3 regions of the Permianibacter fluminis genome follow, and region 1 is predicted to be linked to each of the others. Evidence: predicted binding sites of a transcription regulator. Region 1 holds the regulator's gene; each other region holds the start of a gene.
The links. Region 1 encodes sigma-54, which starts transcription at its own class of promoters, with help from an activator protein. Its sites were predicted from a motif close to ANTGGCATNNANNTTGCTNT; they were not measured.
Positions count from the first base shown of each region.

Region 2: nirB (nitrite reductase large subunit NirB) is a predicted target of sigma-54. The motif match lies at 1,810-1,829, and genes of this name have one in related genera.
Region 3: HPT27_RS13445 (flagellar hook-length control protein FliK) is a predicted target of sigma-54. The motif match lies at 1,834-1,853, and genes of this name have one in related genera.

Region 1 covers NZ_JABMEG010000003.1:105,674-111,100, reverse strand. Annotated here, with positions in the region: gene lptC (LPS export ABC transporter periplasmic protein LptC) at 1-654, shown strand, start outside; gene HPT27_RS18565 (LptA/OstA family protein) at 635-1,423, shown strand; gene lptB (LPS export ABC transporter ATP-binding protein) at 1,420-2,148, shown strand; gene HPT27_RS18555 (RNA polymerase factor sigma-54) at 2,236-3,879, shown strand; gene hpf (ribosome hibernation promoting factor) at 4,161-4,448, shown strand; gene rapZ (RNase adapter RapZ) at 4,639-5,427, shown strand, end outside.
Region 2 covers NZ_JABMEG010000001.1:1,378,500-1,383,926, reverse strand. Annotated here, with positions in the region: gene nirB (nitrite reductase large subunit NirB) at 1-1,714, opposite strand, end outside; gene HPT27_RS06065 (ANTAR domain-containing response regulator) at 2,281-2,847, shown strand; gene HPT27_RS06060 (CmpA/NrtA family ABC transporter substrate-binding protein) at 3,306-4,586, shown strand; gene ntrB (nitrate ABC transporter permease) at 4,583-5,427, shown strand, end outside.
Region 3 covers NZ_JABMEG010000001.1:3,089,744-3,095,170, forward strand. Annotated here, with positions in the region: gene HPT27_RS13440 (flagellar basal body-associated FliL family protein) at 1-369, opposite strand, end outside; gene HPT27_RS13445 (flagellar hook-length control protein FliK) at 607-1,791, opposite strand; gene HPT27_RS13450 (Hpt domain-containing protein) at 1,899-2,234, opposite strand; gene HPT27_RS13455 (SpoIIE family protein phosphatase) at 2,238-3,944, opposite strand; gene HPT27_RS13460 (STAS domain-containing protein) at 4,196-4,501, opposite strand; gene fliJ (flagellar export protein FliJ) at 4,641-5,093, opposite strand; gene fliI (flagellar protein export ATPase FliI) at 5,149-5,427, opposite strand, start outside.

The sequences.
Region 1 (5,427 bases):
GATCGGGATAAGCCCACCGAATCGCCGGCGCGCGCCAGTGTCGAGGTGGTCACCCGCAAGGTGATCGCGCTCAACTGGCGTGGCGTCATCATTGGCGCCGGCACCTTGCTGGTCGCGTTGGTGGTGCTGACCGTGCTCAATCGCGAACAGGCCGGCAAAAACCAGCCGACGGCGGCGATGACCGAAGCGCTGCAGGAAGCGCGCAGCGATTACTACATGGAAGGCATCGTCAGCCGCCATTTCGATAGTGCCGGGCAGCTTTCACACGTGCTGACCGCACCGCGCATCGACCATTTTCAGGATCAGAAACGTTCGCAAATTCAGCAGCCCCGGATCGAACTGGTGCGCGCCGATGGCAAGCCCTGGGAAGTTGCTGCCGAGTTCGCCGATGCTGAACTTGGCAGCGACCAGTTGACGCTGAACAAGCAGGTCAGCCTGAGCCGGGCCGGCAGCGATGGTGTACCTGCGCTGCGGATGGAAACCGATACCCTGACCGTCGACATGAATGCCCGCACGGCCGACACCGCCGCGCGGATCAATTTTGTCAGCCCCAACGGCCGTGTGAGTGCCACCGGGCTGCACGCCAATCTGGCCACCGAGCAACTGCAACTGCTGGCGGATGTCAAAGGACATTATGAAAAAACCACGCCTTAACCTGCAGCGAGTCTGCGCCGCCGTGTTGACTGGCGGCCTTGCCCTGATCGGCAACAGCCTGTTGGCCGCCGCCGTGAGCGTCGCTGCCAGCAGCACCGATCTGCGTGCCGACAGCGCCTCACTCGATGGCAAGACCGGCGAATACCTCTATCGCGGCAACGCCCTGCTGAGTCAGGACAATGTCCAGATCCGGGCCGATGAAATGCAGGCGACCCAACACGAAAACGGCAATTTGAAAAGCGGCCGGTTTCGCGGTGAGCCGGCCATTCTCGAACACACCGACCCGATCACCGGCGCCACATCGGAAGCCAGGGCGCGGGAAATTTTTTACGACACCGACAGCGGCCGCATTGAACTGAGCGGCGACGCCTCACTGATACAGCGCGATGCCAAAACCAACCGCGAAATGCGCCTGCAAGCGGCGCAAATTCAGCTGACCGAAACCGGCGATCAATTGAATGATCTGGCCGCAACCGGCAATCCGGCGATTTTCAGCCGGCGCGAAGGCGATGCCCAGCCGATTGAGGGCCAAGCCAATCAGCTGCGCTATCTGGGCAGCAAGGAATATCTCTACCTTGAAGGCAGTGCCAAGCTGATTCAGGGCAAGACCACCTTCGAGCACAGCGTCATTGAATACGATGGCCAGCGCAAACTGACCACCGCGCCCAAACGTGATGGCGAGCAGGTCAAGATCACCCGGGTGCAGGAAAATGTCGCGCCAAAAACCGACACTGCGACAAAGGATCAACCGAAAAAGGATAACCCGTGAGCAGTACGCTACTGGTGCAGCATTTGGCCAAAGCTTACAAAGGCCGACAAGTTGTCAAAGATGTTTCACTGACGGTTCGTCAAGGCGAAATCGTCGGTTTGCTGGGGCCAAACGGGGCCGGTAAAACCACCTCGTTCTACATGATCATCGGTCTGGTCAATGCCGATGCCGGCAGCATCCAGATTGACGACGAGGACTTGTCCGGCGAGCCGATGCATGTGCGCGCGCGCAAGGGCATTGGCTATTTGCCGCAGGAAGCCTCGGTGTTTCGCAAGCTCAGCGTAGCCGACAATATTCTCGGCATTCTGGAACTGAATCCGGCATTGACCGATGCGGATAGGCAGCAGAAGCTGGAGGCCTTGCTGGACGAGTTTCACATCGGACATTTGCGCAAAAGTCTGGGCATGGCATTATCGGGCGGTGAACGCCGCCGCGTCGAAATTGCCCGGGCGCTGGCCGCCGAGCCGCGCTTCATTTTGCTTGACGAACCGTTCGCCGGTGTCGACCCGATCTCGGTGCTGGAAATCAAGCGCATCATCCAGCACCTGCGCGATCGGGGCCTCGGCATTCTGATTACCGATCACAATGTCCGTGAAACCTTGACGGTTTGTGAACGCGCGTACATTGTCAGCGAAGGCCGACTGATTGCCGATGGCGCACCGGAAGCGATTCTGGCCAACCAGCAGGTCCGGCAAGTGTATCTGGGAGAACATTTCACGCTGTAAGCCGATCAGATTCTGCAGATTGGTTTATAGTGAAGTTAAGGGCGCCGCGACCACAGACGGCACTGACATGGTAGTCAAACCAGAAGAATGAAACCCTCACTCCAACTACGCATCAGCCAACAGCTTACGATGACGCCGCAATTGCAGCAGGCGATCAAGCTGTTGCAGCTGTCCAGTCTGGAGTTGCAGACCGAAATCCAGCAGGCGCTGGACTCCAATCCCATGCTCGAAGTCAGTGAGCCGGGTGACGAAGCCGACGACGGCTTCGAGGCGGTCGAGCAAGAACAAGCCAGCGAACGCGATCAGAATGAAAGCGCCGCCGATCGCGCTGACAGCGAGGCCGAATTCAGCGGTACCGACTTTTCCGACAGCAATTATGCCGATTCGGACTATGCCGACAGCCGCGCCGGCGAGAGCGACTTTGGCGAGCCGGAATTTTCCAGCAGCGCCAGCGGTAGCGAAGCTGATCGTGAATTGGGGGCTGACGAGCACACACCTGACACCAGCGAAGCTTTGCAACAGCAAGATCTGAATGCGGAATTGCCGGTCGATGCCCAGTGGGAAGATTGGGACTTCAGTTCGCCTGCCGGTGGCAGCGGCAATCGGGAAGGCGATGACGATTACGAATTCCAGGGCGAGACCCGGGAAAGTCTGCATGACCATTTGCGCTGGCAACTGAATCTGACCCCGTTCAGCGACACCGATCGCGCGATCGCCGAAGCCATTATCGACGCCATTGATGACGACGGCTATTTGCGCACCAGCTGCCCGGATCTCTACGAAAGCCTGAATGAAGAAGGCAATCTCGATCTGGACGAAGTCGAAGCCGTGCTGCGGCGCCTGCAGCAATTTGATCCGCCTGGGGTCGCTGCCCGCGATTTGCGCGAGTGTCTGCTGTTGCAGCTGCGGCAGGCCCGCAACGGCAATGATCGGATAAGCCAAGCTGAGCTGATCGTCCGCGACTATTTGCCGTTGCTGGCCGCGCGCGATTTCAAAACCCTGATGCGGAAAACCCGGCTCAGCGAAGATCAGCTGCGTGACGCCATTGCCGCGATACAGCGGTTGAATCCGCGGCCCGGTAGCGCGATGACCCAGAACGCTGCCGAATACGTCACCCCGGATGTCATTGTCAGCAAGAAACGCAATCGCTGGACGGTGGAGCTGAATCCGGAAATTGCGCCACGGCTGCGAATCAACTCCAGTTACGCCAGCCTCATCCAGCGCACCCGCACCGCCGCCGACAACAGCTTCTTGCGCAACCATCTGCAGGAAGCCAAATGGTTCATCAAGAGCCTGCAAAGCCGCAACGAGACGCTGCTGAAAGTCGCGACCTCGATCGTCGAGCAGCAGATTGGTTTCTTCGAGCATGGCGAAGAAGCGATGAAACCGATGGTGCTGGCCGATATCGCCGAGCTGCTTGGCATGCACGAGTCGACCATTTCGCGGGTGACCACCCAGAAATACATGCACACCCCACGCGGCATTTTTGAACTGAAATATTTTTTCTCCAGCCATCTGGCAACCACCGCCGGCGGCGAAGCTTCGAGCACCGCCATCCGCGCCCGTATCCGCAAACTGATCGATTCTGAGGAGGCCAACAAACCCCTGAGTGACAGTCAAATTGCCCAGATTCTGGCGAAGGACGGCATTGTCGTGGCACGGCGCACGGTCGCGAAGTACCGCGAAGCCATGTCCATACCGCCATCCAGCGAACGCAAGACGCTGGGCTGAGCCCGACCGACGTATTGGTCAGGCAACAAGTGTTTAGCAAGCGAGTCTGAGTAGCGACTCAGAAAAGAGGGTCTGGAGCGACACTCCAGAAATAGGTTCCACACCAGGCGCGGCAAGGTTGGCTGGCGTTGGGGTGGGAAAGCAGAACCGGGTTTGACCGGTGTCAACGGGACCAGCTTGAAAAGCCGGCCACCATGCACCATGTTGTAAGTGCAGCCATGATGAGGGAACCGCCGCTGCCAGCGACGACCTTTGATCTGGCGCCGAAAGAGGAAGCCACTATGCAAATCAACCTGACCGGCCACCATGTCGAGATCACTGACGCTCTGCGCAGCTTCGTCAATGACAAATTCGAGCGGCTAAACCGCCATTTTGATCACATCAATAACGTCCATGTCATTCTGAGTGTGGAAAAACTGCGTCAGAAAGCCGAAGCCAAACTGCACGTCAACGGCGGCGAAATCTTCGCTGACTGTGAAGACGGCGACATGTATGCCGCCATTGATTTGCTGATGGACAAACTCGACCGTCAGGTCAAAAAGCACAAGGAAATGCTGCGCGGCCATTGAGCCCCACGCCTCAAGTCCTTGTTTTCATGATGAAAGGTGATTTCAGTAGAAAAAAGGAGCCGACCCGGCTCCTTTTTTTATTCCCTTTCACGTGAGCCGGTCACACCGCCTTTTGCGGCAAATTTCACCAGTTTGACCGGACGTCCGTGCTAAGCTTTTGCCACTCCCCCGCTCTGAAATTGCATGGCTCATGGCTCTGGTTCTGCTCAGTGGTCGCTCTGGTTCCGGCAAATCGGTGGCGCTGCGCGCGCTGGAAGATCAGGGCTATTACTGCGTCGACAATATTCCGGTCAGCCTGATCCCGACCCTGGTGCAGAAAGTCCGGCACGAACACGCCGAGCTCGCCTTTTCCATCGATGCCCGCAACCAGCTGGAAGAGCTGGCCCAGTTTGATCAGGTCTACGAGCAACTGCTCGACCAAGCCAGCCGACCGCTGGTCATTTTCACCGACGCCGAAGAAAGCACCCTGCTGAAACGCTTCAGCGAAACCCGCCGTCGGCATCCGCTGACCCACGCCGGTCTGTCGCTCAATGAAGCCATTGCCCGCGAACGCGAGCTGCTGAGCCCCATCGCGTCGCGCGCCGATTTGCTGATCGACACCACCACACTGTCCAGCAACAAGCTGCGTGAGCTGGTGCTCGATCGGGTGCTCGGCCGGGAAGGCGCGCGGCTGGACATTCTGTTCGAGTCGTTTGGCTACAAGAACGGCGTGCCGATCGACGCTGACTATGTCTTCGACGCCCGCTGTCTGGCCAATCCGCACTGGGACCCGCTGCTGCGCCCGCACTCCGGCCGCGATGAGCCGGTCATTGCCTTTTTCGAGCAGCAGCCCCGAGTCGGCGAGTTTATCTGGCAGGTGCGGATTTTTCTCGAAACCTGGCTGCCACGGTTCGAGCAGGAAAATCGCTCTTACCTGACCGTGGCGATCGGCTGCACCGGCGGTCAGCACCGCTCGGTTTATGTGGCCGAACAACTGGCC
Region 2 (5,427 bases), on a different contig from region 1:
TGACACCGCCCCACATCCGCGGCACCACTGAATAACTGCCATCTTTTTGAATATTCGCGTGCATGCGCTCGTTGACGAAGCGGGCCTGACTGTCGTCCTGCGCTTCGCCCGGCCAAGCCGCAAGCAAGTAAAAATTCAGCGCCGGCCGGCATTTGTCGCAGCCGTCGGCGTGACGCCACGCCAAGGTCTGAAAGATCTGGCTCAGTGACAGCAATTTCTGTTCGCGGATCGCGCTTCGCACCGCATCGTGGCTGAGCGTGGTGCAGCTGCACATGGCCGGCAACGCCGGCGCGCTGTAGTTGTCACCAACGGCCGCAGCCAGCAACTGCTCAACCATCGGCGTACAGGCGCCGCAGGACGCCGAAGCTTTGGTGTGGGCGCGCACCGCATCCAGTGTTTGCAAATTCTTGCCGCGTATCGTCTCGACAATCTTGCCTTTGCAGACGCCATTGCAATCGCAAACCGGCTTGTCATCCGGCCAATCCAGCACCGCCTGTTGGCCGCCGCCTTCGGCTTCGCTGACCGGACCAAACAGCAGACTGTCGCGCAGCGCGGCAACGCTGGTTTGCGCTTTCATCAGCTGGAAATACCAACCGCCATCGACGGTGTCGCCATACAGCACGGCACCAACCAATTTGTCGCCGCGCAGCACGACTTTCTTGTACACCGCTGCACCCGCATCCTGATAAACAATGCTGTCACAACCATCGCCGCCCTGAAACTCGCCGGCCGAGAACAGCTCGACGCCGGTCACTTTCAATTTGGTTGAGGTCATCGAGCCCTGATAGAACGCTTCGCTGTTGCCTGCCAGCTGCGCGGCACAGACGCGCGCCTGTTCATACAAGGGCGCCACCAGTCCGTAGCACTGGCCCCGGTGCTGCACACATTCACCGACGGCGTAGATGCGGGCATCGGAACTTTGCAAGGTGTCGGAAACCAGCACGCCGCGCTCGCAGCCGAGTCCGCTGCGCTGAGCCAATGCAATATTGGGCCGGACGCCGGCCGCCATCACCACCAGATCGGCGGGTATGCTGCTGCCGTCAGCAAACTGCACCGCAGTGACCCGTTCCGTGCCGAGCAGGGCGCTGGTTTGCACCGCCATTTTGAATTTGATGCCACGTGCTTCGAGCGTTTGCTGCAGCAGCGTGGCGGCGGTGGCATCAAGCTGTCGATCCATCAGCGTCGGCAGCAGATGCACCACCGTTACCGCCATGCCCTGCTTTTGCAAACCGTAGGCGGCCTCCAAGCCGAGCAAGCCACCACCTATCACCACCGCATTGCGGAATTGCCGACTGGCGCTGAGCATCTGCTCGACATCGTGCAGATCGCGGTAGCAGACCACGCCCGCCAGATCACGGCCCGGTATCGGCAGCACAAACGGCAGCGAACCGGTTGCCAGAATCAGCTGATCATAAGGCTGGACGATGCCGCAATCGGTGCGCACGATGCGAGCGTCGCGGTCAACGACGGTGACGGCCTTGCCGCAATGCAGTTGGATGCCGCGTTCGGCATACCAATCGATGGGATTGATCAAAATCTCATCCGGCTGCTTCTCACCGGCGAGCACCGGTGACAGCAGGATGCGATTGTAATTACCGTGCGGTTCGGCACCGAACACCGTGATGTCATAGCGCTCCGGCGCCAGTGCCAGCAGCTCTTCAATGACTTTCATGCCGGCCATGCCATTGCCGACCAGCACCAGTTGTTGTTTCATCGGCCGCTCCTGCGCAAAAAGCAAAAACGGCGCTTGTGCCGCGGCTAGCGAAATCGCCAGTCGGGACACAAGACGCCGTTGTCTTGCCGAAATGGATTGCAATTCAGATGCCAGCGTTGCCAACGCTGATGGCAGCGCTCGTCGCGGCGGCTTGTTGCGCGCGCGAAAGAGCGGGATAGAACAGAAATATGCACACTGTCGGTGCAAATCCGCCACCGAATCGGTGCAGTGACTCGCGACAGCCAGTCCGTACGGCATTTCTCCCGCTAAAAAACGAAGATGAACTGGTGACAAATTTGAATTGCTGATGGTGACCGTGATGAACTCGATGGCCGCTTCATCACTCGCACGTGCACCAGTGCCAACCACGATCCGCTCACTTGCACCAAGCCCACGCCCCAAAACCGCTCGCCTGCGATGCACCCCGGCGAGACATCACTGCAAGACATAATGTCACGACTGCCGCAAGCCAATGCCCACAGGCAGCGCATGTGATGGTTATAAGGAATCGGACGTGATGCGGCCCGTCGCTTGCAGCAGATCGCCGGGTTAGTGGAGGTCATGACATGCGAGTGCTGGTGGTGGCAGACAGCAACGACCGCATCGATCCGGTGGTCGCCGCACTGCGGCAGGCGGGTATTGAATCGGTGCAGGAAATGGAAGGCGCGATCGGTTTGCTGCGCCGGGTTGCCGATTTTCAACCGGATCTGATCTTGATCGACACCGCCTCGCCATCACGCGATGTGCTGGAATCACTGTGTGTGGTCAACAGCCATGCGCCCCGGCCGATGTTGATGTTCAGCAACGACGATTCCGATGCCAGCATCAGCGCGGCGATGGCGGCCGGCGTCAGCATTTACTCGGTAGAAGGCATTGATGCCAGCAAATTGCCACCGATCATGCGTATCGCCGCCGCCCGTTTCCGCCAGGACCAGCAGCGCTTGACCGAACTTGACGCCATCACCCAGCAACAACACGAGAGGCAATCGGTGGCGACTGCCAAGGGCCTGCTAATGGCGCGCGATGGCTTGAATGAAGAAACGGCCTATCGCAAGTTGCGCGATAGAGCCATGCGCAACCGCCGCTCGCTCGCCGAAGTGGCCAGCGACCTGCTGAAGCGTTGGCAGTCGTGACAACGTCATCACAGTAGCAGCGATACGTCACAGTCACAGGCACAGTCACTGCCACAAGCGAAGTTACGGCAACAGGCATCGCCGCGATCAATCTGGGGCCGCGAAATGGTGCAAGCTGCTTCACGGCGGTGCGCAGAGTTTGCCGAAATGCCGTCGTCATGCCGCTGCAATCCACAGTACGCCGGCCGCAAAGCGCGCATCGGCTGAAATCGGGTTTGCTGGCATGCGCTTTGCTCTCTTCATTGTGCAAAGTTGAATTTTCCTCATCAGTTCGGACAACGGCGTCCCATGCCCTGCAGCAACGTGCAGGACATCGGACGCCGTTTTCATTTTTGGAGAATGCCATGACTGTCGCCCTGCTGAAGACTGCTGCCGAACCCGCCACTACCGCCGCAACAAGTGATAGCACCGCCGCCAATGAATCATCGCCAACAGGCGATGTCACCAGCGTGCCAGCGATCGCTGATGCGGGGATCAGCGCCGATGTCATCAACGGCGGTCGGCGCCTGTTTGGCAAACAGTTGGCGCTGGCCGCCAGCGCTCTCGCCGTTGCCGGCTGGTTGCCGCAGCGACAAGCCTGGGCCGCAGGCAGCGACAAGCCGGAGAAGACCCGGGTACAGGTTGGCTTTATTCCGCTGACTGATTGCGCGTCGGTGATCGTCGCCTCGCAAATGGGCTTTGACAAAAAATATGGCATCGAGATTGTGCCGAACAAGGAGGCATCATGGGCCGCCGTACGCGACAAGCTGGTGAATGGCGAGCTGGATGCCGCGCACGTCTTATACGGACTCGTGTACGGCGTGCATCTGGGCATTGGTGGCAGCAAGAAAGACATGGCCGTGCTGATGAACCTGAATCACAACGGTCAGGCGATAACCCTGTCGAACCAGCTGAATGAGCAAGGCGTGCGTGATGGCGAGTCGCTGGCCAAACACATTCAGAAAAATCCGCGCGAATACACCTTTGCCCAGACCTTTCCGACCGGCACCCATGCGATGTGGCTGTATTACTATCTGGCCAGCATCGGCGTGCATCCGTTTCAGGATGTCAAAACCATTGTGGTGCCGCCGCCACAAATGGTCGCCAACATGCGGGTCGGTAACATGGACGGCTTCTGTGTTGGCGAGCCGTGGAATGCCCGCGCCATCTTCGACAAAATCGGTTTCACGCTCGCCACCTCGCAAGACATCTGGACCGATCATCCGGAGAAGGTGCTCGGCTGCACGGCGGCGTTTGTCCAGCAGCATCCCAACACCGCGCGGGCACTCACTGCCGCCTTGCTGGAAGCATCGCGGTTTATCGACGATCCGCGCAACCGCGCGACCGTGGCCAAATTGATTGCCGGCAAAGCCTATGTCAACGCGCCGGCCGAGGTGATCGAGTCGCGCTTTCTCGGCCAGTACGACAATGGCATCGGCCGGCGCTGGCAGGATCCGAACTACATGAAGTTCTACAACGACGGTCAGGTGACGTTTCCGTATTTGTCCGACGGCATGTGGTTTCTCACCCAGCACCGACGCTGGGGTCTGCTGAGCAGCGAGCCGGATTATCTGTCCGTCGCCAGTCAGATCAACCAGATCGCGATTTACAAGCAAGCGGCAGCCGCAGCGAAAGTCCCGGTACCCAGCGACGTCCTGCGCAGCAGCAAGCTGATCGACGGCAAGATCTGGGATGGCAAGGAGCCGGCCCGTTACGCTGCCAGCTTCAGCCTCAACAGCGCGCAAGGTGTGGCGGCATGAATACGGCAAGACAGTTGAGCGCGGTGCCGGCAGTGGCATCAATATCAACAGCACCAAACACGCCAGATCCCGGCGTCGAGCAAACGCATCGGCAACGCCAGCAGCGCACGGAGCAGGCGACACTTCGGGCCGCAGTGCTGGCCAAACACGAAGCGGAGTTTGCCCTGCGTGCACAGGTCAATCGCGAACGTTTGCGCGCGCTGACGCAGTTGCTATTGCCGCCACTGCTTGGCCTTGCACTGCTGCTGATGATCTGGACCTGGCTGGCACAGTTGCGCCCGGAGTTGCCCGGCCCGCTGGCAACCTGGCAGGCGGCCGCCGCGTTGTTTGCCGATCCGTTCTATGACAATGGTCCGAACGATCAGGGCATCGGCTGGAACATTCTGTATTCGCTCGGCCGGGTCGGGCTGGGCTTTGGTCTGGCGGCCGGCGTGGGCATTCCGCTGGGCTTTCTGATTGGCCGGTTCGCTTTCATCAACGGCATGCTGGCGCCGATCATTCATTTGCTGCGACCGGTATCACCACTGGCCTGGTTACCGATAGGTCTGCTGGTATTCCAGAAAGCGCAGCCAGCGTCGATCTGGGTGATTTTCATTTCCAGCCTGTGGCCCATTTTGATCAACACCGCGCTGGGCGTGCGCAGCGTACCGCAGGATTATCTGAATGTGGCGCGCGTGCTCAATCTCAGCGAGTGGAAAGTGTTTACCCACATTTTGTTTCCTGCCGTGCTGCCGTATCTGCTGACCGGTATTCGCTTGTCGATTGGCGTCGCCTGGCTGGTAATTGTCGCCGCCGAAATGCTGACCGGCGGCGTCGGCATCGGCTTCTGGGTTTGGGATGA
Region 3 (5,427 bases), on a different contig from region 1:
CTTGACGGTCTCTTCGGCATGGGCGTTCTTGACCGCGAATGCCACCTGAATCTTGATCGTCCGTGGTTTGCTCTCACTGGGCAGGTTGGCGACGATGGCTTCCGGCAATGCCACGTAATACAAACTGGGCGCGCCCTCGACCGGCTCTTCTTCCGGTTCGGCCTCATGGTCAGCCGCTTCACCGTGCTCGGCACCGTCGGCCGCCGCGTGCTCGCCTTCTGCCGGCGCAGGTTCTTTCTTCAGCAGGAAAAACGCCGCGCCGCCACCGATGGCCAACACCAAGACCGCCGCGGCGATGATGATGATCAGCTTCTTCTTGCCGCCGCCCTTGGCCGCTTCGCCCAGTTCCAGATCCTGCTTCTCTGCCATGCTGCTCTCCCGCACCAATGGATCAAATGCAGCTTTCGGGCCATTGGTGAATTTTGATAAAAAACACTTTGCCAACAATTACTTGAAATGTAGCTCAGATTTTTGCTTTGGCCAGATGACGGGAAATTGGCGCAATAAATCCCGCTTGGACGGAGGCCGCTGGCTGGTTTTGACAGCGCCAGAAAGCCAATCGCCGGCACATGGCCGGCGATTGTGGTGAGTCTGAACCGGAGCGAGTCAGGCGTAATCGTCGATCAGGCCCATCAGCGTGCTGCGCTGAATCAGCACTTCGTCGGTGCTGCCAGCGTCGCTGCCCCGTTTGCCGAGTCCCGGATTGCTGTCGCGCGGTTGCTGGGCCAGTTGTTCGCGCCGGCCCTGCTCGACCTCGACTTGGCCGAGCTGCAAACCGCCTTGACCAAACAGTTCGCGCAGCCGTGGCAAGGCTTGCTCAAGCTGATCGCGGGTGGCCTGGTGACTGACCGTGAAATGCAGGTGGGTTTCGTTGTCGCTGCGGCTGATGCGCACATCGATGGGGCCCAGTTCGGGCGGGTCGAGCCGGATCTCGGCCTGATTGCTTCCGATCTTGGCCTGCCACAACACGTCGTTGCCAACCAGCGTGGCAAAGTTGGCCGATCGCACCGGGATACCGGCGATGGCATCGGGCGAGCTGCCTCGCGCTGACGCGCTGGTGCCGGTCAGCGGGCCGGCCAAGGTGTTGATGGCGAGCAAAGGTTCTGCACTGGCCTGCCGACTGATCGGCGCTGCCGCTTCTGCCGTGGCCTTGAACTCGACCGATTTGCTGGCGACCTCGAACAATTGGCTCCACGCCTCGACAGGCTCTGTGGCGCCGCCAGCTGACGTGTCGGCCGTTGCCGTTTCGGCATTGGCGTTGGCCGCCGCATTCGCGTTGGCTCCGGCCTGCTGATTCAACAACAGCCAAGGGGTCGGCAAGGATTTGCCGCCGACCGGCAAAGCCGCTGCGTCGCCTGTTCCGGCCTCGGCAGCTACCGTTGCGGCTACCGGGACGCTTGCCGGCGCGACAGCCAATGCGGCGATGGCAGCGGCATCAGCAGCGACATCGCTGATCCGGCTGTCATCCTCGGTGCTGGCGTCGGATTCCGAATCGCTGTCGGCATCCGATTCGGTCAGCCCGTCGCTGTCGTCCGCGTCATCGGTTCCGGTCAGGTTGGCAACCAGCGCGGCCAGCAAATCCGCCGGTGTTTCCGCGGCTTTTCCAGCGTCGCCAGCGGCTTGGCCGAGCGCGGTATCCGCTTCCGCCAAGGCCTCGTCGTTAGCGCCGGTCATCTTCAGCAGCAACTCACCGAACGATGCGGCAGCGCCGGATTCGGTTTCAACGGTCCCGGCGGGCGGGCTTGCCGGCGACGACACGCCACTGGTCAAACCAAGCAAAGGAGAATTCATGTTGGGCTCCTTGAGCACCACCTTCTTGGTGATAGCGACAAGAGAGCAATTGATGTGCCAGCAATCGGCACCCGACTCGTTTCGCGCGGGCGCTGGCTAGCGAGAGCTCAGGCCAGATGGCGACGCAGCTCCAGCTGGACGTTTGCCAGCTCCTGTTGCAGGGCGCTCAACTCCGCCAGCACCGCGGCCACTTCACCGCCGCGCGCCAGTTGTTCGAGCCGCTGGCAATGTTCGGCCAGGGTCGCCGCGCCGACGTTGCTGCTGCTGCCTTTCAGGCTATGCGCCTGCCGTTTGGCGCTGGCCAGATCCTGCTCGGCACAGGCTTGCGTCAGCAGCTGCAGCCGTTCGCTGCTGTCGCGCAGATAGGCTTCGATCAGCGTGCCGAAATCATCCGCCATCAGCTCACGCAGTTCGTTGAATTGTTGCTCATCCAGATGCGGCAAGTCTCAGTCCTCGGCCAACAACCAGTCATAGCTGGCGGCGACGATATTGCCACGGCCCTCAAATTGAAGCGACTGGCAAAGATTGGCCAGCAAGGCCAAGCCACGACCGCCATAGCCATTGCCCGGCACCTGGCTCGCCTGCCAGCGCTGCCAATCAAAACCCGGACCGCTGTCCTCGACCCGCAACAGCAAACGGCCGCCGTGCGTGCGCGGCTGATGCTCGAACACCAGCCGGATCGAACCCTCGGCCAGTTGCTGCAGTCGACTCTGGCGCAAGCGATAGTACTCGGCGAAGCCTTCCGGCGAATTTTTCAATGAAGAATCCAGCTGCAGAATGCCGTGATCGAGCGCATTGGAATACAGTTCGGCCAGTATGGTGAACACCCGGCCGCGATGCGGTCGCAGCGCTGGCTGCTCCATCAGCACCTGCAGCAACAGCGGCAAGGGATCGAACTGCTGCAGTGATTGCGTGCGCAGTTCATATTCAAAACGCCAATCCAATGGCCCGGTCCGGGTTGGCCGCGGACTGCTCGGCGCGTGCTCCGGTGCCGACAGCGGCCGCAGCTCGACTTCGACCATGCTGACATCATCACGCGGCGCGGCGCCACTGCCAAACAGCTCCAGTGCCCGCTGGACTGCGGCAAAAAAACTGTCGCCTTCCGCCGTGGTGGCGACCGCCTGCTCCAGTCGCTCGCTGCCAAACATTTCGCCATTGGCGTTGCTGGTTTCGATGACGCCATCCGAGGTCAGCAGCAAGCGATCTTCCGGACTGAAAATCGCGCGCTGCACCTGCGGCCGGAAGCGATCACGACCGACCACGCCCATCGGCAGATGCTGGGAACTGAACCGGGTCAAAATGCCGCGGCCCGAACGCGCCAGAAACGCATCCGGCATGCCGCCATTCCACAACTCCAGCATGCCACTGCGAAAATCGATATCGGCACTGATGGCGCAGCAAAACACACCGGTCGGCAGGATTTCTTTCAGTCGCTGGTTAATCTCGGTCAGGATATCGACCAGCGAAAAGCCTTTTTGGGTCATGCCGTAGAAAATTTCCGAGACCGGCATGGCGCCAATGGCAGCGGGCAACCCGTGGCCGGTGAAATCACCGAGCAAGACATGCAGGCCACCGGCGGGCTTTTCGGCGGCCAGCAACACATCGCCGTTGAAGATATACATCGGCGACAACTGATAGCGAATGGTCGGCGCGTCCAGACAACCGGGATGGGCAATATTGTCGAACAGGATTTTGGCCAACTGCTGTTCGCGGACCAGACGCTCGGTGTGAAAATGGATTTCATCCCGTTGCCGCGACACCGTATCGTAGAGTTGTTGCATGCGGGTAAACGCCCGCAGCTTCGCCTGCAGAATCAATTTCTGGTAGGGCTTGGTCAGAAAGTCATCGCCACCTACTTCCAGACAGCGGGCCAGCGCCGCGACATCAGTCAGTGCCGTCAGGAAAATGATGGGAACCAGACGCGAACCGGCCATCATCTTGATCTGAATGGCCGCCTCATAGCCATCCAGCTCCGGCATCAGTACATCCAGCAAAACGATATCGGGTTGTTCGGTCAAAAATTGCTGAACCGCCAGCCGACCGTTTTCCGCTTCGATGACCGAATGGCCCTCACGCTGCAGCAGCGTGCGAAGAATCAACCGGTCGCTGGCATTGTCGTCTGCAATCAGAATGCGCAAAGCATCAGTCGCCACATTCATTCCTTATGAAATGCCAGTCCTGTACACAAAGCCATTGGCGGCAACACGAATGATTCGGCAGGGAGATAACGTAGCGCTCACAACGTCGAGGCAAAACCCGGTACGCACTGAGACTTCGGTTGGCGCTACGCCCCTGAACCGCGTTGACGGGCAGCGCTCGTCAGATCGGTCTTCCGTTCGCTAGGCGAACCCGGGTGAGACAGCGGTGTCTACGACCCGGGCGACAGCAAACCGGGCTCTTCGCCTCAGGAGATTTTGAACAGCTGTTCGAAATTGGAGATGGTCAGGATCTTCTTCACATCGTTATTGCAATGCTGAATACTGATCCGGGCACTGTCGCCGCCGGCGTAATCGCGCAGCAACAGCAACATGCCAAGTGCCGAGCTGTCCAGATAGGTCGCCTCGTGCATGTCAATGACATAGCTCTTGGGTTTGACCGGCAGGTTTTCATAGGCTTCGCGGAAAGCCTGATGGGAACTGAAGTCGAACCGTCCGGCAATGCGGATGGTCAGTTCGGTGCCGTCGGCGCTCTTGGTGGTGCTGATCGTCATCTACCGCTCCTGAACCCGGTCTGGTAACCGGCACAACAGGGAGGTCTGCTCCCCGACTGCTTGAGACAGTGCCAACTATAGCGCAAGCAGCACGAAGGTCCAGCCTCAGGATAGCCTCTGCGGCAGGACAACCCCGCCATCACTGGCGTTTGGGCCGATTGAGATGGGCGCGCTGGGCCGAGCGGTCGTCCTGGACGGCCTGTTCACGCTTGTCGGTTTGCCGGTTCTCCGACTGCTGCAGATTGCCGACCACGTTGTTGATGGCCTTGGCCTTGGTCGCACGCTGCTGCCACTGGCCAACCCGCTGCTCGACCTGGGTCAGCGCCGAACGGATGCGTTGCTGCTGCTGTTCAATGGCCTTGTCCAGCTGGTTCAGGAACTGCTGGAATTGCTGCAACTCGATGCCATTCAAACCGGCGCGGCCGCGACGCTGGAAATCGCTGATGTACTCCTGCCGATAGACGATCAATTCCTGCAGCCGGGTCTCTTCGCTGACCTGAGCCTGTCGTGCCTCGCCCAGTGCCTGGGCAGCGGAGCGCTCCTGCTTGTCGGCCAGTTTGGCCACCGGTTGCAAACGCTCGGAACGGTTCATGGCAAGCACAGACTCCTCACAGCACAGTCAACGAACGGGCCCATCGGATTCGGTATCAGCGGCGGCGATTAGCAGGAAGCATAGTCGCTTCTGCCGCCAAAATACTTTCCAATCCGAGCAAGCTGTCTTTCAGTGAGACTTTTTCATTCATACCCTGCCGCAAAAACTGGTTGATGACCGGCATCAAACCAATGGCTTCGTCGATGGCGTTATCGGCACCACTCTGGTACGCCCCTACCGTTATCAGATCGCGATTCTGCTGATACGTGGCATAAATCTGTTTGACCAGCACCGCCGCCTGCTGGTGCGCGTTGGCGGCAATTTGCGCCATCGC